2 regions of the Nocardioides sp. NPDC057767 genome follow, and region 1 is predicted to be linked to the other one. Evidence: riboswitches for the same ligand, from Rfam matches in the RefSeq annotation. Region 1 holds a riboswitch; the other holds the start of a gene.
The links. Region 1 has a riboswitch for S-adenosylmethionine ahead of thrC (threonine synthase). Riboswitches for the same ligand answer to the same signal wherever they lie in the genome.

Region 1 (11,429 bases):
CCTCGTCGGTCTCGACTTCGACGGCACGCTCTCGCCGATCGTCGAGGACCCCGCCTCGGCCCGGATCCACCCGGACGCGGCCTCGGTTCTGATCGCGCTCGCGGCCCGGGTGAAGGCGGTCGCCATCGTCACCGGCCGCCCGGCTGGACAGGTCGTCGAGCTGGGCGGGCTGGCCGCGATCGCGGACTCGTTCGCGGAGCTCGGCAAGGAGCTGTACGTCTTCGGGCAGTACGGCAACGAGCGCTGGAGCGGCTCGGACCGGGTCGTCGTCGGCCCGCCGCCGCCCGAGGGGCTGGGTGCCTTCGAGGCGGCGCTCCCGGCGGTGCTCGCCGCGCACGGGGCGCAGGACGCCTACATCGAGGAGAAGGGTCTCGCCGTCGGGGTCCACACGCGCCGGTTCCCCGACCCCGACGCCGTCACCGCGCGCCTGCTTCCGCCGCTGACCGAGCTGGCTGCCGAGCACGGACTGATGATCGAGCCCGGCAAGCAGGTCATCGAGGTACGTGCCCCCGGCATGCACAAGGGTCACGCCATCGAGACGCTGATCTCGGTGGTCGAGCCGGGCGCGATCCTGTTCGGTGGTGACGACCTGGGTGACATCGAGGCGTTCGAGGCCGTCAAGGCGTGGGGAAAGACCACCGGGTCGCCGACGCTGCTCGTCTACTCCGAAGCCGGGCCCGACCGTGGACCGCTCGCCGGACTGGCCGATCTCGAGGTCGCCGGACCGGAGGGTGTGCTGGGGCTGTTGCTTCGGCTGGCTGACGACGCAGCGGCTGTGTAACAGCGTGGCACAGCTCGCGCCGTCCGCTGACAGCGAACAAGTTAACCGGAGGGAACATCCGGTTGCCCCCAGAAGTTGAGCCAGTATCACTCAACTTTTCTAGGAGGGTCCGCATGGACAAGCTTCCTGTGCTGTTCGTCTCGGATGCCGTGGTCCTGCCGGGGATGGTCGTGCCCATCGAGCTCGACGAGGCCGCGCAGGCTGCCATCGATGCCGCCCGGGCGGGCTCGGAGAGCCGGCTGCTGGTGGCGCCGCGGCTGGGGGACCGGTATGCGACGTACGGCGCCGTGGCCACGATCGAGCGCGTCGGCCGCTTCCGGGGCGGTGAGCCCGCGGCGGTGCTGCGGGCCGTCGGCCGGGCGAAGATCGGGTTTGGCGTGACCGGGCCCGGTGCCGCGCTCTGGGTCGAGGTCGAGCCCGCCACGGAGACGACGACCGAGCACGCGAAGGAGCTGGCCGAGGAGTACAAGCGGCTGGTCGTCGCGGTGCTCCAGCGTCGCGAGGCCTGGCCGGTCATCGACCAGGTCAACCGGCTCACCGAGCCGTCCGAGATCGCCGACACGGCCGGCTATGCGCCCTACCTCGACGACGAGGCCAAGCGCGAGCTGCTCGAGACCCCGGACGTCGAGGAGCGGCTCGAGAAGGTGATCGCCTGGGCCAAGGACCACATCGCCGAGTCCGAAATCAGCGACAAGATCGCCGAGGACGTCCGCGAGGGCATGGAGAAGACGCAGCGGGAGTTCCTGCTGCGCCAGCAGCTCGCCGCGATCCGCAAGGAGCTCGGCGAGGGCGAGCCCGAGGGCTCCGACGACTACCGGGCCCGCGTCGAGGCCGCCGATCTTCCCGAGGCCGTACGTGAGGCCGCGCTGCGCGAGGTCGACAAGCTCGAGCGTGGCTCCGAGCAGAACCCCGAGACGGCGTGGATCCGCACCTGGCTCGACACCGTCCTGGAGCTGCCGTGGGGCGTGGTCACCGAGGATTCCACCGACGTGACCGCCGCCCGCGAGGTGCTCGACGCCGACCACCACGGCCTCGAGGAGGTCAAGGACCGGATCGTCGAGTACCTGGCGGTCAGGGCCCGGCGGGCCGAGCGTGGTCTGCAGGTCATCGGTGGCCGTGGCTCGGGTGCGGTCGTGCTGCTGGCCGGTCCTCCGGGAGTCGGCAAGACCTCGCTCGGTGAGTCGGTGGCGCGCTCGCTCGGACGGAAGTTCGTCCGGGTCGCGCTGGGTGGTGTTCGCGACGAGGCCGAGATCCGCGGTCACCGGCGCACCTACGTCGGCGCGCTGCCCGGCCGGATCGTGCGGGCCGTCAAGGAGGCCGGCTCGATGAACCCGGTCGTGCTCCTCGACGAGGTCGACAAGGTCGGATCCGACTACCGGGGTGACCCCGCGGCCGCACTGCTGGAGGTGCTCGACCCGGCGCAGAACCACACCTTCCGCGACCACTACCTCGAGCTCGACCTGGACCTCTCCGACGTGCTCTTCATCGCGACGGCCAACGTCGTGGAGCAGATCCCGAGCGCGCTGCTGGATCGGATGGAGCTGGTCACGAGCGACGGCTACACCGAGGACGACAAGGTCGCGATCGCCCGCGACTTCCTGCTGCCCCGGCAGCTCGAGCGGGCCGCGGTGACGCCTGCGGAGGTCACGGTCGCCGACGAGGCGCTGCGTGAGCTGGCCGCGAACTACACCCGCGAGGCGGGCGTACGTCAGCTCGAGCGGTTCATCGCCAAGGCGCTGCGCAAGGCGGCGACGAAGCTGGCCACCGGTGCGGAGCACGTCGAGGTCGATCTGGACAACCTCAAGGACCTCGTCGGACGGCCCCGGTTCACGCCGGAGTCGGCGGAGCGTACGTCGGTCCCGGGTGTCGCCACCGGACTGGCCGTCACGGGGCTCGGTGGGGACGTGCTCTTCATCGAGGCGTCGGCGTCCGACGGGCAGACCGGGCTGAACATCACCGGTCAGCTCGGCGAGGTGATGAAGGAGTCCGCGCAGATCGCGCTCTCGTTCGTGCGCTCGCACGCGGCCGAGCTGGGCGTCGACCCGGTCGTGCTCGACCGCTCGCTGCACGTCCACGTGCCGGCAGGTGCGGTGCCCAAGGACGGGCCGAGCGCCGGCATCACCATGGTCACCGCGCTGACCTCGCTCGCGACGGGTCGCCCGGTGCGCAGCGAGGTCGGCATGACCGGTGAGGTCTCCCTCTCCGGCCGGGTGCTGCCCATCGGCGGGCTCAAGCAGAAGCTGCTCGCCGCTCAGCGGGCCGGTCTGACCGAGGTCTTCGTGCCCCAGCGCAACGAGCCCGACCTGGACGAGGTGCCGGAGGACGTGAAGCAGGCGCTGAAGATCAACCTGGTGAGCGATGTCAGGGATGTCGTACGCGGCGCACTGGCGCCCGCCGAGGGAGAGGCCACCACGCAGAGCACGGTGGCCGCTGCCTGACCGGATCGTTCCGGATGCTGCCCGCTTGGTGCCTCGTGCATCGAGCGGGCAGCTCGCACACTGGAGGCATGGGTAACCGGGCGCTTCTCGTCATCGACATCCAGGAATCCTTTCGCCAGAAGGACTCGTGGGAGCAGACCCTTCACCTCGACATCGCCGAGCGCGCCGACCGGCTGGTGAGCCTCGCGCGTGCCGCGGGCGACCTGGTCGTGTGGGTGCTCCACACCGAGCCCGGCAGCGGCGGTGCCTTCGACCCGGACTCGGGTCACGTGCGCTACCTCGAGGGGCTCAGCGGCCCGCGGGACGGCGATGTCGAGGTGCGTAAGACTTCGCACAACGCCTTCACCACCACCAACCTCCAGCAGGTGCTGACCGAGCACGGCGTCACCGAGCTCGTGGTCTGCGGGATCCGCGCCGAGCAGTGCGTCGAGACCACGGCGCGGATCGGCTCCGACCTCGGCTACCGGATCACCTACGTGGCCGACGCTGTCACCACCGAGCCGCTGGGCGGGCTGTCGGCCGAGGAGGTCGTGGAACGGACGAAGCTCGTGCTCAGCGGCCGGTTCGCCGAGATCGCGACCATCGCCGAGCTGGAGGCTGTGGCAGCATCTGCGGCGTGAGCAAGGTCGTGTTCGTGCTGCTGCCCGGCGTACATCTGCTCGATCTCGCCGGGCCGGCTCAGGCGTTCCACACCGCGGGCAACCTGGGTCATCCCTACGACCTCGTCTACGTCGCCGGTGCCGGGCCGGGGGAGGTGCTCTCGGCCCAGGGGCTGCCGTTGGCGGCGACGGCGGAGTGGCCCGACCTCGACCCCGGTGACCTGCTGCTCGTGCCGGGCTGGAAGGCGGCGTACGACCTCGTCGCCGGGCCCCGGCTCACCCCCGAGGCCGCCGAGCGGCTGCGTGCCCATCATGCGGCCGGGGGTGAGGTGGCGAGCGTCTGCGCCGGTGCCGACGCCCTCGGCCAGGCGGGTCTCCTCGACGGGCGCCTGTGCACCACCCATCACGATCTCCAGGACGCGCTGGCCCGGCGCTACCCGAAGGCCCGGGTCGTGCGCGACGTGCTGTTCACCGGCGATGACCGGATCGTGACGTCGGCCGGCATCGCCAGCGGCATCGACCTGAGCCTGCACCTGCTCGCGATGCGCCACGGGCCGGCACTGGCGGCGCGGGTCGCCCGTGACATGGTCGTCTACGCGCGGCGTAACGGCGACCAGCCGCAGGAGAGCGTCCTGCTGCGCCACCGCAACCATCTCGACGACACCGTCCACCACGTGCAGGACGTCATCGACGCCCGGTTCGCCGAGCCGCTTCCGCTCTCCGGCCTGGCCGAGGGCGCGGGTGTCAGCGAGCGCACTCTGACCCGTGCCTTCGTACGCGCCACCGGTCTCACCCCGCTCCGCTACCAGCAGGCGCTTCGCCGAGAGCGTGCCGACCACCTGCTCGCTGCCGGCACGACGATGGAATCGGCCGCTCGAGCGGTGGGCTTCGACGACGCCCGGATGCTGCGCCGCCTCCGCGCCCGCTGACTGTTGGTCCAAGTGGTGGACACATGGTCCACGGAGTGGAACCCGAGTGTGTGGGGTGCCGGATACCTGCCGTACGATCGCTACTGCTCATCGAGAGGGACTGAGGGAACGGCCCAGTGAAGTCCCGGCAACCGACCGCGAGCCTCCTCCCGACCACGGGCAGGGCGCGGAGCAGGTGCTAATTCCGGCCCGGCGCGAGAGACGTGATCGGGGAAGATGAGGAGGAGGTTTCTCATGAGCGCTGCGACCACGGAGACGAAGGGCCTGCGCGAGGGTGCTTTCGGCAACGCCTCGGCGCTGTCGTGCCGGGAGTGCGGCCACCAGATCGACCTCGGTCCGCACTACGCCTGTCCGGAGTGTTTCGGGCCACTGGAGGTGGCCTATGACTTCCCGGCCGTGACCCGCGAGGAGATCGAGGCCGGACCCCGCAACATCTGGCGCTACAAGGCGCTGCTGCCGGTGCCCGACGACATCGAGCAGAGCCCGAACACCGAGCCCGGCTTCACCCGGCTCCTGGACGCGAAGAACCTCGCCAAGGAGCTCGGCGTCGAGAAGATCTGGGTGAAGGACGACTCGACCAACCCGACCAACTCCTTCAAGGACCGCGTCGTCGCGTGCGCGCTGAGCGCCGCCCGCGAGCTCGACGCCAAGGTCTTCGCCTGCCCCTCGACCGGCAACCTGGCGAACGCGGTCGCCGCCGCGGGCGCCCGCGCCGGGATCCCCACCGCGGTCTTCATCCCGAGCAACCTCGAGCAGCCCAAGCAGGTCAACTCGGCCGTCTTCACCGACAACCTGATCGCCGTCGACGGCAACTACGACGACGTCAACAAGCTCGCCCAGGAGATCGCCGCGGAGGAGGACGGCTGGGCGTTCGTGAACGTCAACGTACGTCCCTTCTACGCCGAGGGCTCCAAGACCCTCGGCTTCGAGATCGCCGAGCAGCTCGGCTGGCGCCTGCCCGACCAGATCGTCATCCCGGTGGCTTCCGGATCCCAGCTGACCAAGGTCGACAAGGCTTTCAAGGAGCTGATCAAGCTCGGTCTGGTCGAGGAGAAGCCCTACCGGATCTTCGGTGCCCAGGCGACCGGCTGCAACCCGGTCGCGACCGCGTTCAAGGCCGGCGTCGACGCCATCCGCCCGGTCAAGCCCGACACCATCGCCAAGTCGCTGGCCATCGGCAACCCGGCCGACGGCATCTACGTTCTCGACGCCACCCGCTCCTCCGGTGGTGCGGTCGAGGAGGTCACCGACGACGAGATCCGCGCGGCGATCGTGCTCCTGGCCCGCACCGAGGGCATCTTCACCGAGACCGCCGGCGGCACCACCCTCGCGGTCACCAAGAAGCTCGTCGAGACCGGCGCGCTCGACCCGAGCCTGGAGACGGTGATCATCAACACCGGCCACGGCCTCAAGACCCTCGACGCGGTCAGCGGCATCGTCGGCCCCCGCGCCACCATCGCCCCCAACTACGACTCCTTCGAGGAGGCGGGGCTCTCTCAGGCGTAGGGCCGTGGATGTTCGTCTAGGTATGTAGCCGAACCGTCGCTTCCCGTGCGGAACTCCGCGAGGGAAGCGACGGTTTCTCTGCATACCTAGACGAACCAACCGCCCGTTCACCCTCGTGCGGTACACATGAGGAATGTGAGCAGCGCGAAGACGAGTGAAGAGGCCAGGTGGCTCGGTGTGGTCGCCGCCACCGCCGGAGTCGCCGGCGCGATCGGCGTGGTCGGGGCGGCGGCCGGTGCCGGGTTCGTGACGTTGCTGAAGAGACAGGCTGCGCACGCGCGCGATGTGATCGGCAAGCCTCTCGGCGAAGAGGCGATCGACGCCGACAAGGTCTACAGGAAGACCTACGGAGGTACGCCGGTAGAGCTGCTCGTCCTCGGTGACTCGATCGCCGCCGGGCTGGGCGCGGAGACCAAGGGCGGCACCCTCGGCGCCCGGCTGGCCAAGGGCACGGCCAAGGCGCTGCAGCGGCCGGTGCGGCTGCGTACGGCGGCCGTGGTCGGGGCCGAGACCTCCATGGTCCCCGCGCAGCTCGAGTCCCTGCCGGAGAGCTATCGCCCCGACGTCGCAGTGGTCATCGTGGGCGGGAACGACGTCACCCACCGGGTGCCGCAGAAGGACTCGACCCGGGTGCTCGGCGAGGTCATCGACGCGCTGCGCGAGCGCGGCGCCGAGGTGGTCGTCGGCACCTGCCCGGACGTCGGCGCGGTGCGGCCGCTACCCCAGCCGCTGCGCTCCCTCGGGCGCCGGATCGCCCGGCAGCTGGCCGACGGCCAGCGCGAGACCGCCCTGGCCCGGGGCGCCCACGTCGTGTCGCTCTCCGACGTCGTCGGCCCGTTCTTCATCACGAACCCCGACGAGATGTTCGCCATCGACCACTTCCACCCCAGCGCGATGGGCTACAAGCGCACCGCCAAGGCGATGTTGCCCTCCGTCCTGGCCGCCCTCGGCCAGGTCCACAAGGTCCCCTTCGGACACCACCTCCCCGAGCTCCCGCCCGAGGCGGAAGAGCCGCCAGCCCTTGAGGACGCCGACGACCCCGACCGGCAGCCCTGACCCCCAACCCCGATCCGGCGTGTCAGTCCCGGAAAACAGCGCCGAGTCGGCGCAAATGTCCCAAGCAGCTGGGACAGACGCGCCGACTCGGCGTGTGGTGGCGGGACAGATGCGCCGAGTCGGCTACTCGGTGTCGGCCTCGTCAGGACGCTTGCCGCCGGTGCTGAGCAGGTCAGCGGTGAGGCCGGTGGCGGCGCGGTAGTCGACGGTTCCGGCCGGCGTACGCGGCACGGACTCGACCAGCAGGACCAGCTTGGGCTCGTGAGCATCCCCGAGCACCGCTCGGGCGTGCTTGCGCAGGTCGGCGGCGGCGATCTCGGAGCCCGGGGTCAGCTGCACCAGCGCCGCGACCTGCTGGCCCCAGCGCGGGTGGGGCATGCCGAAGACCGCGGCATCGACGACGTCGTCGTGGGCGAGGAGCACGCCCTCGATCGTCTCCGGGTGGATCTCGAGGTCGCCGGTCCGCACCAAGGTCGCGGCCCGGCCGAGCAGCGTGATCGAGCCGTCCTCCTCGCGACGGGCGAGGTCGCCGGGGAAGGTCCAGCGCCGGTTGTCGATCAGCTTGATCGCGGTGGCCGAGCGGGCGTTGTCCTTGTAGTAGCCGAGCGCGGCCGGGCCGGAGCGGGCCAGCAGCCCCTCGACACCGGGAGCCGCCGGGGTGAGGTCGGGGGTGAAGACCTCCACCTCCGGGCCCACCATGAACCGCGCCTCACCGGGCGCGAGCGCCGAGCCGTCGTCGGCGCGGGACCCGGTGACGCCGGTCTCCAGGGTGCCGTAGGAGTCGACGATGACCCGCCGGGCGAACGCGTCGCGAAGCACGGAGAGAACGCCGTCGGAGAGCGGTGCCGCGGTGTTGGAGACGCCCGCGAGCGAGTGCAGCGGCCAGCGTTTCTTGCCGACGAGCCGCGCGGCGGCAACCGGCCGCGCCTGGGCGTCGCCGAGGAGGGTGATCGCGGTGGCGCCGGACTTCTCGGCGAGGTCGAGGAAGGCCTCGGCCGAGAAAGACTCAGAGGTGTCGAGCACCGCGGTGCCGCCGGCGACCAGCGCTCGCAGGAGCAGCAGTTGGCTCTGGCCGTGCAGCAGCGGCCCGCCGGCGAGCAGCACGACGCCCGAGTCGCGGGCGGCCGCCTCGGCGGCGAGGCCCTCGACCGACGGGATCGGCGCGTTGCGGCGGACGGTGTTCAGGGCCGCCCAGATCAGGTCCTCCTGGCGCCAGACCGCGCCCTTGGGGGTGCCGGTGGTGCCGGTGGTGAAGATGATGTGCCAGTCGCCGGGCGTACGCCCGACCGTCGGCCGCTCCTTGGAGGCCGCGGCGACCTTGGCGTCGTAGTCGGGGCCGAGGACCACCCGGTGAGCCAACGACAGCGAGAGCTCGTCGATGTCGTCGGTGAACTCGGGGGAGACGATGGCCGCGACGCAGTCGGTGGCGGCGTACGTCCTGGCGAGCTCGTCACGCCGGTAGGCGTGGTTGATGTTGACCGGGATCGTGCGGGCCTTGAGGCACCCGTAGAGGGCGTCGACCCACTCGATCCGGTTGGTCGCGTGGACGGCGACCTGGGCACCCGGCTCGAGGCCGACGCTCAGCAGGTGGTTGGCCAGGCGCGTGGCACGCTCGTCGATCTCGGCGTACGTGTAGGCGCGCTCGGTGGTGACGACTGCGGTGCGGTCGGGGATCGCATCGGCCATCGCTTCCAGGATGTCGGGCAGTGTGAGGGGGATCACGGCGGACACAGGGACGTCTGCGCCTTCCTTGGTTAGGGCCAGAGGTGGGGCGTACGACACCGGGCCGTACGTCGGATCAGCCGGCCGTCACCTACGCGCCTCGAGCAGCTCGGCAGCGACCGTAGCGCTCGCACGATAGTCCACCTTGCTGACCGGCGTGCGAGGGACTCGCTCCACGAGCAGGATGTCCTTGGGTACCTTGTAGGCAGAGATCAGGCTGCGGCAGTGCTCCCGAAGCGCGTCGATCGAGGTCGCGGCGCCCTCGCGGAGCTGCACGAGAGCGGTGACCTGCTGACCCCAGCGCTCGTGCGGCGTGCCGACGACCGCGGTGTCGAAGACGTCGGCGTGACGCAGCAGGACCGCCTCGACCTCCTCCGGGAAGACTTTCTCGCCGCCGGTGTTGATGCAGCCCGAACCGCGGCCCAGGACGGTGATCGAGCCGTCCTCCTCACGTCGCGCGAAGTCGCCCGGGATCGACCAGCGCTGCCCGTCGACCTCCTTGAACGTCGCCGCGGTCTTGACCGGGTCGTTGTAGTAGCCCAGCGGGATCGAGCCGGTGCGGGCGAGCATCCCGGTCTCGCCCGGCGCGCACGGCTTCAGCTCGGTGTCGAAGACCTGTACGTCCATCCCGACCTGGAACTTCGGGGCGGCCTGCGCACCCTCGTTGCCCTCGTCGACCTGCATGCCGGTCGCCCCGGACTCCGAGGCGCCGTAGGAGTCGAGGATGTAGCGGCCCGGCAGCGCCTCCCGGAGCTGGGCACGGACCCCTGCGGAGAGCGGGGCGGCGCCGTTCGAGACGGCGAACAGGCTGCTCAGGTCCCACCGTTCCGGTTCGCGCAGGATCGACTCAGCGACCGGGCGGCCCATCGCGTCGCCGAGGAAGGTGAGCGAGTTGACCCCAGCGGCCTGGACGAGGTCGAGGATCGTCTCGGCCGACCAGGCCGGCTCGGTGTAGAGCGCGACCGTGCAGCCGGCGACATGGCCGTTGCCCATGATCCACTGGCTGCCGCCGTGCATCATCGGGCCGCAGGCCAGCAGCACCATCGGCGTCTCCTGCGCCGCGGCCTCCTGGGCGAGCTGCTCGACGGTGTCGAAGGGCGCTCCGAAGCGGCTCGCGTTCAGTGCGGCTCGGATGATGTCCTCCTGGCGCCACACGACGCCCTTCGGCATCCCGGTGGTCCCGCCGGTGTAGATGACGTAGCGGTCGTCGGGGCTGCGCTCGATGTCGGGGCGCTCCTTGGGAGCGGCGGCCACCGCGGCGTCGTACTCCTCGCCCAGCACCAGCGTCGGGATCCCGAGCCCGAGCGCGGCGACCGCCTCGACGTGCTCGGGCCCGATGATCGCCATCATCGCGTCGGAGTTGCGGTAGAGGTGGTCGAGCTCGTCGTGGAGGTACTTGTGGTTGATGTTGATCGGCACCGCCCGCGCCTTCATGCACCCGTAGAAGGCGTCGACCCACTCGATCCGGTTGCGGGAGTGGACGGCGACGTGGTCGCCCGGCTCGACCCCCTGCGCGATGAGGTGGTTGGCCAGCCGGCTCGCGCGCTCGTCGATCTCGGCGAAGCTGTAGGCGTGTTCCATCGTGAACACGGCGGTGCGGTCGGGGACGGCGTCGGCCATCGCCTCGATGATGTCCGGAAGAGTGATCGGGGTCACAGCACCGAGTGTGGCAACTAGAACGTGTTCTCGTCTACCGATCGGGATGCAAAAACTTGCAGAGCGTCCCGGCGCCGGGCGAGATCGGTCCGCTCCGGCCGTGCGCGCAGGGCGCGATGGCGTCCGCATAGGGCTCGATGGCGGCCCGGCGACGCCCTGACGGCCGAGACACGGCCACATCGACACCGCCGACCTCGGGTCCATCGCCGCCGGCCCTGCCCACCTGATTGTTGCGCTGCCCTATCGTGGGCCCGTGCCCGAGATGACCTTCCGAGACGCCACTTTCGACGACGTGGACGCCCTGGTCGGGCTGATCGAGTCGGCCTACCGCGGCGATGCCTCCCGCGCCGGCTGGACCACCGAGGCCGACCTGCTGGCCGGCCAGCGGACAGACCCCGAGGGTGTACGCGACGTGATCACCGCGCCTGGCTCCCGGCTCCTGGTGGCCGAACGCGCAGGCGAGATCGTTGCCTGCTGCCAGCTGCAGAAGCGCGAGGCGTACGTCTATTTCGGCATGTTCTCCGTCTCGCCGACGCTGCAGGGCGCCGGTGTCGGCAAGGCCGTCATGGCCGAGGCCGAGCGGATCGCGGGCGAGTGGGGTGCGGAGGAGATCCGGATGACGGTGATCCGCCAGCGCGAGGACCTGATCGCGTTCTACGAGCGGCGGGGGTTCGGGCGTACGGGGCGCTTCGAGCCGTTCCCTTATGGCGACGAGCGCTTCGGCGTGCCGCTGCGCGAAGAC
Region 2 (11,429 bases), on a different contig from region 1:
GCACCAGTTGACCGGGGACTTCTTGCGGTAGGCCAGGCCGGCCTCGTACAGCTTCAGGAAGATCCACTGCGTCCACTTGTAGTACTCCGGGTCGGAGGTGTGCAGCCGGCGCGACCAGTCGAAGGAGATGCCGTAGCGCTTGAACGACTCCGCCTGGGTCTCGATGTTGGCGTAGGTCCAGCCGGCGGGGTTCTCGTTGCGCTTGATCGCGGCGTTCTCGGCGGGCAGGCCGAAGGAGTCCCAGCCGATCGGGTTCAGGACGTCGAAGCCCTTCAGCCACCAGTAGCGTGCCAGCACGTCGTGCAGCGCGGTGACCTCGGCGTGGCCCATGTGCAGGTCGCCCGAGGGGTAGGGGAACATCGTGAGCGCGTAGCGCTTCTCGGCGCCCTCGCGCTGGCCCGCCTTGAACGGCTCCAGCTTCTCCCAGATGGGGCGCCACTTGTCCTGCAGCTCGGTGACGTCGTACGTCGCCTGCTCGGTCTGCTCCTGCGTCATTGGTCTTTCATCCTCGTCGAGATCGTGTCGAGACTGCTTCTGGAATGAAGAAACCCCTCACATGGAGGGGTAGCCGCGTGACCGGGGTGTGTCCCTCAGGGTCAGCGCGGCTGCCTAAGAAGCAGGACAGACATCTGCATGTGTCCAGGGTAGCCGACCGCCGCCGCCAGCGTCATTCGCAGCCCCGCCATACTCCCGCGCCCGTGGCCGACGGCAGGGTCGAAGGCCTCTAGAAAGACACTTTCGATACTCCATGAGTTCTGCCCTGCGGATCGACCGACAGAAAATAGGGCCGGAGGGGCCTTCACCTATTGCGACGGCCAGTTCGAGCGTGCCAAACTGGCGACGCTCCGCTGCTCGTGATGTCGGTCGTGAATGAGGACCCCCCCATCTCATCCAAGGAACGCTCCGAGCAGCGGAGTCCAAATCTTTTGGGCCCGGCGACGAAGTCGCGTACGTGCAGCAGCACCCCGGCTACGGCACTCGAGCGATCCACTCCCTCGTGTCGTGCTTGCTCTCGACCAGCGCTGCCGCCTCGTCGATCGTGCCCTGATCGAGCTCGACGTACGGCGCCCCGAAGCTCTGCCCGAACTCGGCCAGCAGCGCCTCGATGACCTTCTCCCGGCTCAGGCCGGTCTGGGACCGGATCGGGTCGACGCGCTTGGCCGCGCTCCTGGTGCCCTTGTCGGACATCTTCTCCCGGCCGATCCGGAGCACCTCGAGCATCTTGTCGGCGTCGATGTCGTAGGCCATCGTGACGTGGTGCAGGACGCCGCCGGGGATCCGCTTCTGCGCGGCGCCGGCGATCTTGCCGATCGGCGAGGCGATGTCGTTGAGTCCGGCGTAGGCGGCCTCGATGCCGACGCTGCGCAGGCCGCGCAGCACCCACTCGTCGAGGAAGGCGTAGGACTCCTGGAAGGACATGCCGGCCACGAGGGTGTCGGGCACGGTGAGGCTGTAGGTGATCGTGTTGCCCGGCTCGATGAACATCGCGCCGCCACCGGAGACGCGGCGTACGACCTCGATGCCGTGCCGCTCGGCGGCGGCCGCGTCGACCTCGTTGGAGAGCGACTGGTAGCTGCCGATCACGACCGCGCTGCTCGCCCAGTCCCAGAACCTCAGATTGGGCGCGCGGCGGCCCTCGGCGACCTGGCGGACGATGACCTCGTCGAGGGCCATCTGCATCGTCGGCGACAGCGGCCCGGTCTCGACGATCTCGAGGTCGAGGTCGTCCCAGGTCGTGGCCCGCCCCAGCGCGCGCAGCACCGTCAGGGCGATGTCACGGGTGCCGAAGCCGACCAGCTCGGCGTCACGGGCGGCGGCATCCAGAGAGGCCGTCAACTGGTCGAGGGACGCGTCGGCCGACTGCCCCTCCAGCGCCGTGTTCAGCCACCCCAGCGCCTCGTCGGGTTCCAGGAAGAAGTCGCCCGAGAGGACGACGTCGATGATCGTGTCGGCGGAGACCGTCGCGTCGACGACGACGAGCTTGCCGCCGCGTACCTTCCGCTCGCCATGCACTCGTTCACTCACAGTTCGTCAACACCGTGAGCGCCTGGATTCATCCCCGCACTACACCGCCGCGCCGCACGACCCGGCGGTGTCGGCCAGGCGGGTGAGACCGACCGGCCCGACCAGCGGCCGCGGGTCCTCGGCGAGCGTCCAGGCACCGTCGACCAGGACGTAGTCGCCGCGGACGTCGCCCGCGAGAAGAGCACGTACGCCGGCCACCAGCCGGTCCACGTCGGCGACCGCGGTCCCGATGCCGATGCTCGCGCGCACCGCGCCGCCGGCGAGCCCGAGGCGCTCGAGGAGCGGCTGGGCGCAGAAGCGGCCGTCGCGTACGCCCAGGCCGTGCTCGGCGGAGAGGTAGGCCGCGACCCGGCCGGGCTCGATGCCGTCGACGGTGAACGTGACCACGCCGACGGGCTCCTCGGAGTCGGCCCACAGGCGGACGACGTCGACCCCCTCCAGCGCGGACAGGCCGGCCACGAGGCGCCCCCTCAGCGACGCCTCGTGGCGGTCCAGCTCGGCGGGCTCGAGGCCGCCGAGAGTCGTACAGGCCGCGGCCAGGGCGGCGGCGCCGATGACGTTGGGCGAGCCGCCCTCGTGCCGCGCGGGCGCGGGCTGCCAGGTGGTCTCGACAAGCTCGACCTCCGAGCCGTGGGTGACGTCGTCGACCGCCCCTCCCCCGGCGAGGTAGGGGGTGCCGACGTCGAGCCAGTCGCGGCGTCCGACGAGGGCACCGGCACCGTAGGGCGCGTAGAGCTTGTGACCGGAGAAGGCGACGTAGTCGGCGCCGGTCGCGGCCAGCGAGAAGTGGCGGTGGGCGAGCAGCTGAGCGCCGTCGACGAGGACTCGGGCGCCGTGGGCATGGGCCAGGGTGACGATCTCACCGACCGGCAGCGCCTCGCCGGTGACGTTGGAGGCTCCGGTGACGGCCACCAGGGCGTAGTCACCTCGGGCCAGCTCGCCGGCGAGAGCGTCGATGGTGCCGGCGAGCGTGTCCCGGCCGGCGACGGCGGTGACGCCCGCCTCGACCCGGTGCCACGGGAGCAGGTTGGCGTGGTGCTCGATGTCGAGGACGAGCACCCGCCCGGGTACGCAGCCGGCCAGCAGGTTCACCGCGTCGGTGGTGTTGCGGGTGATGACGGTGACGTCGTCCTCACGGGCTCCGACGTAGGCGCCGATGGTCGCGCGCGACTCCTCGTAGAGGGCGGTCGAGACCTGGGACAGGTAGCCGGCACCGCGGTGCACCGAGGCGTACCAGGGCAGCACCTCGGCCACCCGGTCGGTCACGGCCTGCAGGGCCGGCGCCGACGCGGCGACATCGAGGTTGGCGTACGTCACGCTCGTTCCGTCCAGCAGCGGGACCTGGGTCTTCGAGCCGACGAGCGGGAGCAGGGACATGGAGGCACCCTTCAGGGTCATGGCTCCCCCGGGCCGCACCACGGCTGCCCGGCGAAGCACGCGCTTGCCCACGCCGCCTCGGCGAGGGCCTGGTCGTCACCCGGAGCACCCCACCGCGTGGGAGGGTTGCCCGCCAGCAAGCCGGGGCTTCGCGCTGGCAGTCGTGACCTTCGGCGGAGATGCTGCCCGAGACCCGACGCGCCCACCAACTCATCGTCTCGATCAGTGGGCACGCATCTCAGATCACGGACGACCCTCCCAGGGGTTCCCGTTGTCCTCTCCGTCACCGTCACAGGCGCCGAAGAACTCCGCGATCGGGTCGCACTCCTCGCCGTCGTCCTCCTCCTCGGGAGGTGGCGGCGGCGGCGCGATCAGCTGCTCCTCGTGGCCGGTCTCGGGGTCGGGCCCGTCGACGTAGACCGGCTCCGGGAAGCTCTCGACCTCCTTGCCCTCCATGACCTTCGCCATGATGGCCGCCCAGGTCTCGGTGGGATAGTCGGCGCCGAAGTAGGACGGCATCCAGCCTCCGTCGAGCTTCCCCTCGCCGTTGCCGCGCGAGTAGCGCACGGCGGTCGCGATCTGCGGGGTGAACCCGACGAACCAGGACGAGCAGACGTACTGCTCGTTGGTGCAGGTGCCGGTGCCGGTCTTGCCGGCGACCGGCCGGCCGATGCTCTGCGCCTTCTGGCCCGAGCCGCTCTGCACCACGCCCTGCATCGCGTACGTCACGTCGGCGGCGATGTCCTCGGAGATCGCGTGCCGGGCGTTCTTCCGGCCGTTCCAGCTGTAGAGGACGTTGCCGGCGCGGTCGCGGACCTTCTTCACCACGTGTACGTCGTGGCGGTAGCCGCCGTTGGCGATGGTGGCGTAGGCGTTGGCCATGTTGATCGGGCTGACGTTGGCGCCGCCCAGCGCGATCCGGTCGTCCTGGTCGGTGAGGTAGCCGGACGTGCTCGGGATGCCGGGATGCTTCGGGTCCGCCTTCTCCGGCGTGAGGCCCGCGTCGAGCGCGGTCTGGTAGATGGCCTTGCGGCCCTCCTCGGCACCGCCCATGGACTCGGTCATGTCGATGAAGGCCGTGTTCACCGACTGCTCCAGCGCCTTGAGCATCGTGATGTACTGGCCGTAGTCCATCCCGTCGGCGACGCCGGCCTGCTCGCCCTCGTTGACGACCTGCGACCCGGTGTAGGTGGTGAACGGCGAGTCGCCCGCCCAGGTCGACTCGAGCGAGTAGCCCTTCGCGATCGCCGCAGCCGTGGCGAAGACCTTCATCGTCGACCCGGCGTGCCCGCCGGTCGCAGCCCAGTTGTGCTGGCTGTCGAGGTAGTCCTGGCCACCGTAGAAGCCGAGCAGCGCACCGGAGGCGACGTCGACAGAGGCGGTCGCCACGTGCAGCGCGTTCTTCTGCTCCGGGTCGTTCTTGACGTACGCCTTGCGGTTCTTCGGCTTCACGGTCTTGGCCGCGGTGGCCGACGCCTTCATGACCTTCGGCGAGAGGGTCGCGGTGATCCGCAGGCCACCGCTGTCGATCTTCTCCTCGGTGAACAGCGGCTTGCCGTCGGCGCCCTTCAGGCCGAGCAGCTCGGCCTTGATCATGGTGAGCGCGTGGCCGCGCTGGCCACCGAGCCGACTCGACACCGTCTTCGCCGGGAACTTCGGCAGCGCGTCCTTCACCGTGTCGGCCTCGGCCTGCTTCAGGAAGCCGAGGCCGACCATGCCGGAGAGGACGTACTGGTAGCGGCCGAGCAGCTTCTCCTTGCCGCGGAAGGTGCTGCTGGCCGGGTCGAAGCCCGCCGGGTTGTTGAGGATCGCCGCGAGCGCCGCGGCCTCCTGCAGCGACAGGTCCTTGGTCGACTTCGCGAAGTAGGCCTTCGCCGCCGCCTCGATGCCGTAGGCGCCGCGGTTGAAGTAGATCGTGTTGAGGTAGTCGGCGAGGATCTGGTCCTTGCTCTTCTGCCGGGTCAGCTTCAGGGCGATGACCGCTTCCTTCAGCTTGCGCGAGTAGGACCGCTCGGAGTTGAGGTAGTAGTTCTTGACGTACTGCTGGGTGATCGTCGACGCTCCCCCGGCGGTGCCCTCGGTGGTGTTGGAGAACGCCGCCCGCACGATGCCCTTCACGTCGACGCCGCTGTTCTCGTAGAAGGTGCGGTCCTCGGCGGCGACGACGGCGTGCTTGACCAGCTCCGGGATCTCGTCGGCGTCCAGCTTGATCCGGTTCTGGTCGCCCTCCTGGTAGCGGCCGAGCTCGGTCTTGCCGTTGCTGTAGTAGACGAACGAGGTCTCGACCTCGAACTCGGCGTTGGGGTCGGGCACCGTGATCCGGTTGTACGCCACGATCGCCGTCATCGAGCCGATCAGGGCGATCGCCAGGAAGCCGACCAGCGCCACCTTCGCGATGAGCTTCCCCCAGCGCCGCCAGCTCGGCTGCGCGGAGGGCCGGCTGCCCGAGCCCCTCGTCGCCGACGTCTTGGTCGCGGCCCTGGCCACGGCCCACTTCTCGGTCACCCAGACCTTGGCCGGCTCGGCCCGGGCGAGCAACGCTTGGGCGGCCGACGGAGTCGGCGCGGCGCGACGGGCACCGGGTCGGCTGGGCGTGATCCGCGGAGGCTCGGCCGCGATCCGAGGAGCGGGCGGAGGGGGCGGGCGCCACGACGGCGGCGGACCGGTCGGACCCTTCGGAGGCTCGGCGCTCCGGTGTTCCATTGCTCCACCTGACCTAGGCGACTGATTGCAGCGGCCGTTGATCCTACCCGGGTGGGTATGACCACGGAGGCCGACCCCGAAAGGGGCCGGCCTCCGTGTCGGTCGTACGCCGCGGCGTACGACCTCAGCAGGTCACTTCTTCAGGTCGAAGCGGTCGTTGTCCATGACCTTGACCCATGCCTTGATGAAGTCGTTGACGAACTTCTCCTTGGCGTCGTCGGCACCGTAGACCTCCGCAAGGGCGCGGAGCTCGGAGTTGGCGCCGAAGACCAGGTCGACACGGGAACCGGTCCAGCCGTTGGAGCTGGTGTAGGTCGCCTCGTCGGCGGACGGGGTCCACTGCTGGTCGTAGTCGAGCAGGTTGACGAAGAAGTCGTTCGTCAGCACGCCCGGGGTCTTGGTGAAGACACCGAGGTCGGAGCCGTCCCAGTTGTTGCCGAGCACACGCAGACCGCCGACCAGAACGGTCGCCTCGGGGGCCGAGAGGCCGAGGAGGCTCGCGCGGTCGAGGAACAGGAACTCGGTCGGGAGGTTGAGGAACCCGGAGTCGTAGTTGCGGAAGCCGTCGGCGACCGGCTCGAGCCAGGCGAAGTTCTCGACGTCGGTCTGCTCCTGGGTCGCGTCGACGCGGCCGGCGGAGAACGGGACCGTCACGTCCTGGCCCGCTGCCTTGGCGGCGAGCTCGATGCCCACGCCACCGGCGAGGACGAGCACGTCGGCGAAGGAGACACCGGTCGCGGCCGCGATCTCCTCGTACTTGGCGAGGACCGGCTTGAGCTCCTCGGGCTGGTTGACCTTCCAGGAGATCTGCGGCTCGAGGCGGATACGACCGCCGTTGGCGCCACCGCGGTGGTCGGACGTACGGTGCGTGGCCGCCGCCTTCCACGCCGTGGAGACCAGCTGCTGCACGCTCAGACCGGACGCGGCGATGGCCGCCTTGGCCGCGGAGATCGCGGCCTCGTCGGTGGCGCCACCCTCGGCGGGGAGCGGGTCCTGCCAGGGCAGGTCCTCGGCGGGGACCTCGGGGCCGACGTAGCGGCTCTTCGGACCCATGTCGCGGTGGGTCAGCTTGAACCAGGCGCGGGCGTAGGCGTCGGAGAATGCCTCCTGGTCGTCCTTGAACCGGCGGGAGATCTCGTCGAACTCCGGGTCCACGCGCAGCGCCAGGTCGGAGGTGAGCATGCGCGGCTCGCGCTTACCCTCGCCGTGCGCCTCGGGGACCATGTCGGAGCCCGCGCCGTTCTTCGGACGCCACTGCTTGGCGCCGGCCGGCGACTCGAACAGCTCCCACTCGTAGGCGTAGAGGATGTGGAAGAACTCGTTGTCCCAGCGGGTCGGGTGGTAGGTCCAGGTGACCTCGAGGCCCGAGGTCAGCGCGTCCGCGCCGGCACCGGTGCCGTGGCCGTTCTTCCACCCCAGGCCCTGCTGCTCGAGCGGGGCGCCCTCGGGGTCCGCGCCGAGCATGTCGTCCGGGTGCGCGCCGTGGGTCTTGCCGAAGGTGTGACCACCGGCGATCAGGGCGACGGTCTCCTCGGAGTTCATCCCCATCCGGCGGAAGGTCTCCTTGATGTCGACCGCGGAGGACATCGGGTCGCTGTTGCCGTTCGGGCCCTCGGGGTTGACGTAGATCAGACCCATCTGGACCGCGGCGAGCGGGGCCTGGAGGTCACGGTCACCGGTGTAGCGCTCGTCGTCGAGCCAGACCTTCTCCGGACCCCAGTAGATGTCGTCGTCCGACTCCCAGACGTCCGCGCGACCGCCGGAGAAGCCGAAGGTCTTGAAGCCGCCCTCCTCCATCGCCACGTTGCCCGCCAGGACCATCAGGTCGGCCCAGGAGAGGTTCTTGCCGTACTTCTTCTTGACCGGCCACAGCAGACGGCGGGCCTTGTCGAGGGAGACGTTGTCCGGCCAGGAGTTGAGCGGCGCGAAGCGCTGCTGGCCACGACCGGCGCCACCGCGGCCGTCGTGGCTGCGGTAGGTGCCGGCGGCGTGCCACGCCATCCGGATGAAGAGTCCGGCGTAGCTACCGAAGTCGGCCGGCCACCAGTCCTTGGAGTCGGTCATGACCGCGGCGATGTCCGCCTTGACGGCAGGCAGGTCCAGGGACTCGAAAGCCTTCGCGTAGTCGAAGTCCTCACCCATCGGGTCGCTCACAGGGGCGTCCTTGGCGAGAATCTTCAGGTTGAGCTTGTTCGGCCACCACTCCTGGTTGGCACTGCCGGCGGTGGGGTGAACGCGGCCTGCGTTCATCACCGGGCACTTGCTCACGGCCTCTTCAGACATGAGATTCCTATCCGTTTCTGATCGGACTGGCTGCTGCCAGACGCTGTGATTCACATGTGTTGCGCCGGCCGACGACGAGCTCGGCCGGCTCGGGCTCTACCCCTGGGACAGGCTGCAGTCCGCGCAGGTGCCCCAGTAGATGACCTCGGCCTCGTCGACCGTGAAGCCGTTGTCATCAGATGCCGTCAGGCAGGGCGCATGGCCGACGGCGCAGTCGACGTCGGCGATCGCCCCGCACGAGCGGCAGACCACGTGGTGGTGGTTGTCCCCGACCCGGGTCTCGTAACGAGCCACCGAGCCGGACGGCTGGATGCGGCGTACGATCCCGGCCGCCGAGAGGGCGGCGAGGGAGTCGTAGACGGCTTGATGGGAGACGTCCGGAAGCCGCTCGCGCACCGCTCCGAGGATGGTCTCGGTGTCGGCGTGCGCGTTCTCGGTGACGGCCCCCAGAACGGCCACTCGCGGGCGAGTGACGCGCAGGGAGGCACCTCTCAGCAGCTGTTCGTAGTCCGCGTTCCCCACGCCTCAGAGACTACGCGAAATCTTGAATGAGTCAAGAAACGGAACGGAAATTTTCGCCCCGGATCAGCCGAGCCTCACGGCCTCCGACGCGGGGCGGGTGGCGAAGCGGCGGGCCATCAGCGGGACCAGGACGGAGATCGCCAGCGGGATGACGAACATCGAGCGCTCGCCGAAGATCTCGGCGACGGCGGCGATCAGGGAGGCGGCGGCGAGGTAGCCGGCGTAGTTGGCGAGGTTGACCCGGGCGATCGCCTCCTCGGCGTTGTCCGGGGAGATGTGGGCGGCGGCGACGAACGACTGCGGCGGGACCATCGCCAGGCTGCCGCCGAGGATCGCGAAACCGACGGCCGCCACGCTCCAGTGCGGGGCGGCGACGATCAGCACCAGGGCGCCGACGCCGACGATCCCGCCGGTCCGGATCACCCGCTCCGGACCGAAGTGGGCGACGAGGCGGTCGCCGGGGAGACGTACGGCCAGAAGGACGAGCTGGTAGGCGGCGTAGATCGCGGGTCCGACCGCGGCGGCGGCACCCAGACCGTCGACGACGTAGATCCCGCCCCAGGCCGAGGCCGCGGAGTCGATGAACCACATCGCGAAGGTCGGCACCGCGACCAGGAGGAGGGGCAGCCACGGCAGCTGGGGCTTGGGTCGCTGCGTACTGCTGGTCCGGTGCTCGGCCGCGTCGACCGCCTCCGGCGACAGCAGGAGCCGGAACGTCGCGGCGTTGGCCGCCAGGCCGATGATCGCGATGGGGATCATGTCCAGGCCCAGAGGTACGCCGAGGGCGATCGTCACGGTCGCGTAGACGGCGCCGAGGACGGCCGCCCCGCTCCACATCGCGTGGAAGCCGTTCATCAACGGGCGGGCGTACGCGTCCTGGGTGGCCGTGCCCTGCATGTTCATGGAGGCGTCGACGCCGCCGAGGAAGAGGCCGTAGACGCCGTTGAGCACGAGCAGGGTCGCCATCGTCGGCGCGAAGGCCGGCGCGACGGCGGCCAAGGAGGCACCGGCCAGCATCAGCGACAGGGTCGCCGCGCTGCCGATCCTGGTCGCGAGGTGGCCCGCGATGACGCTGCCCAGCGCCCCGATCGCGGTGGTGACGCCGAGCACGACGAAGACGTCGCCGGCGCTGAGGTCGAGCTTGGTCGCGATCGACTCGAGCCGGGTGATCAGCGATGCGAAGGTCAGTCCCTGGATCGCGAAGGCGACGAAGACCGCCGTCCGGGCCAGCTGGAGTCGGGTCATGGACGCGAAGTCTGCACCCTCACCCCCAGGTCGCGCACCCGTTTGCTGAGGTCAGTCGCCCTTGAGCAGCCCGTCGAGAATCTTCTCGCCGTCCTTGCTCTCGCCCTTGCCCAGGCTGTCGAACTCGTCGCGGAGCTGCTCCATCTCCCGCTTGGCGCTCTCGCCCTTCTCGACGAGGTCGCGAATGTCCTGGATCTGGTCCTCCCACTCCTGGGACTGACCCTCGTCGATGACGTTCCAGCCCTCCAGGTTCTCGCGCCAGCGGTCCAGCCGGTCGAGGCGGTTGAGGGTCTTGTTGTCCGACGCCTCGGTGTTCTCGTCGGCGGTGTTGTCGGAGCCCTCGGAGTTGCTGTCGGTGTTGTCGGAGCCGCCGGTGTCGTCGGAGCTCCGGGACGGCTGGTCGGCCTCGGCGGAAGCCGGCTCGTACGCCGCGAGCCAGGAGGCGGCGAAGAGGCACGCGATCACGATCGCCGCGGCACCGAGGAGACGGCTGGTCGGGAACTTCCGCAACGATCCCGGACGCGGCCCGCGCACGGGCGGCGGGGCGTCGGGGCGGGGCATGACGCCGGTGCGGGAGCCGGGCAGAGCCATCGGCTCGTCGAGCGGCCGCTGCGGACGTTGCGGCATCGTCTGGGTCGGCCGCGGAGCCTGCCCGGAGGCCAGCAGGTCGGTGGCGTCGGGGTCGGCGCCGGTGAGCACGTAACCGAGCTCGTGCCCGACCTGGTCCATCGAGGGCCGGGCGGCCGGGTTCTTGTCGAGCATCCGCGTGACCAGCCGCGCCAGCGGCGCGGGCACGGAGCGGAGGTCGGTGATGCGCGGCACCGGTTCACTGAGGTGCATGTGCAGGATCTTGACCGGGTGCGGTGCGGAGTAAGGCACCTTGCCGGCGAGCATCTCGAAGAGCACGCAGCCGAGCGAGTAGACGTCGGCGGGCGGTCCGACCGGGTCACCGGCGGCCTGCTCGGGCGAGAGGTAGGAGGGGCTGCCGATCACGTGGCCGGTCTGGGTCAACCCGGCATCGACCCCGGTCATGGCGTAGGCGATCCCGAAGTCGAGCACCGTCAGCCGGCCGTCGCCGTCGAACATGAGGTTGGCCGGCTTGATGTCGCGGTGCACCACGCCGACCCGGTGAGCGGCACCGAGGGCGGCGGCCACCTGGCGGGTGTATTCGACGGCCATGTCGACCGGCATCCCGCCATGCTGCTTGATCGGCTCGGCCAGGGTCGGGCCGGGCAGCAGCTCCATCACCAGGAAGACATCGTTGTCGTCGCTGC

Region 2: linked by a shared signal. The riboswitch ahead of ACFVDI_RS03710 (aminotransferase class V-fold PLP-dependent enzyme) and the one ahead of thrC (threonine synthase) in region 1 are both predicted to bind S-adenosylmethionine.

The regions. Positions count from the first base shown of each region.
Region 1 is NZ_JBHVKJ010000016.1:20,708-32,136, forward strand. Features, by position in the region: gene otsB (trehalose-phosphatase) at 1-781, shown strand, start outside; gene lon (endopeptidase La) at 895-3,219, shown strand; gene ACFVDI_RS10445 (isochorismatase family protein) at 3,288-3,839, shown strand; gene ACFVDI_RS10450 (GlxA family transcriptional regulator) at 3,836-4,747, shown strand; SAM riboswitch class I at 4,832-4,970, shown strand; gene thrC (threonine synthase) at 4,982-6,253, shown strand; gene ACFVDI_RS10460 (SGNH/GDSL hydrolase family protein) at 6,380-7,309, shown strand; gene ACFVDI_RS10465 (AMP-binding protein) at 7,433-9,031, opposite strand; gene ACFVDI_RS10470 (AMP-binding protein) at 9,119-10,687, opposite strand; gene ACFVDI_RS10475 (GNAT family N-acetyltransferase) at 10,950-11,429, shown strand, end outside.
Region 2 is NZ_JBHVKJ010000004.1:86,498-97,926, reverse strand. Features, by position in the region: gene leuS (leucine--tRNA ligase) at 1-495, opposite strand, end outside; gene ACFVDI_RS03715 (biotin/lipoate A/B protein ligase family protein) at 970-2,025, opposite strand; gene ACFVDI_RS03710 (aminotransferase class V-fold PLP-dependent enzyme) at 2,065-3,402, opposite strand; SAM riboswitch class IV at 3,458-3,571, opposite strand; gene ACFVDI_RS03705 (transglycosylase domain-containing protein) at 3,646-6,105, opposite strand; gene katG (catalase/peroxidase HPI) at 6,238-8,388, opposite strand; gene ACFVDI_RS03695 (Fur family transcriptional regulator) at 8,485-8,910, opposite strand; gene ACFVDI_RS03690 (MFS transporter) at 8,974-10,155, opposite strand; gene ACFVDI_RS03685 (protein kinase) at 10,207-11,429, opposite strand, start outside.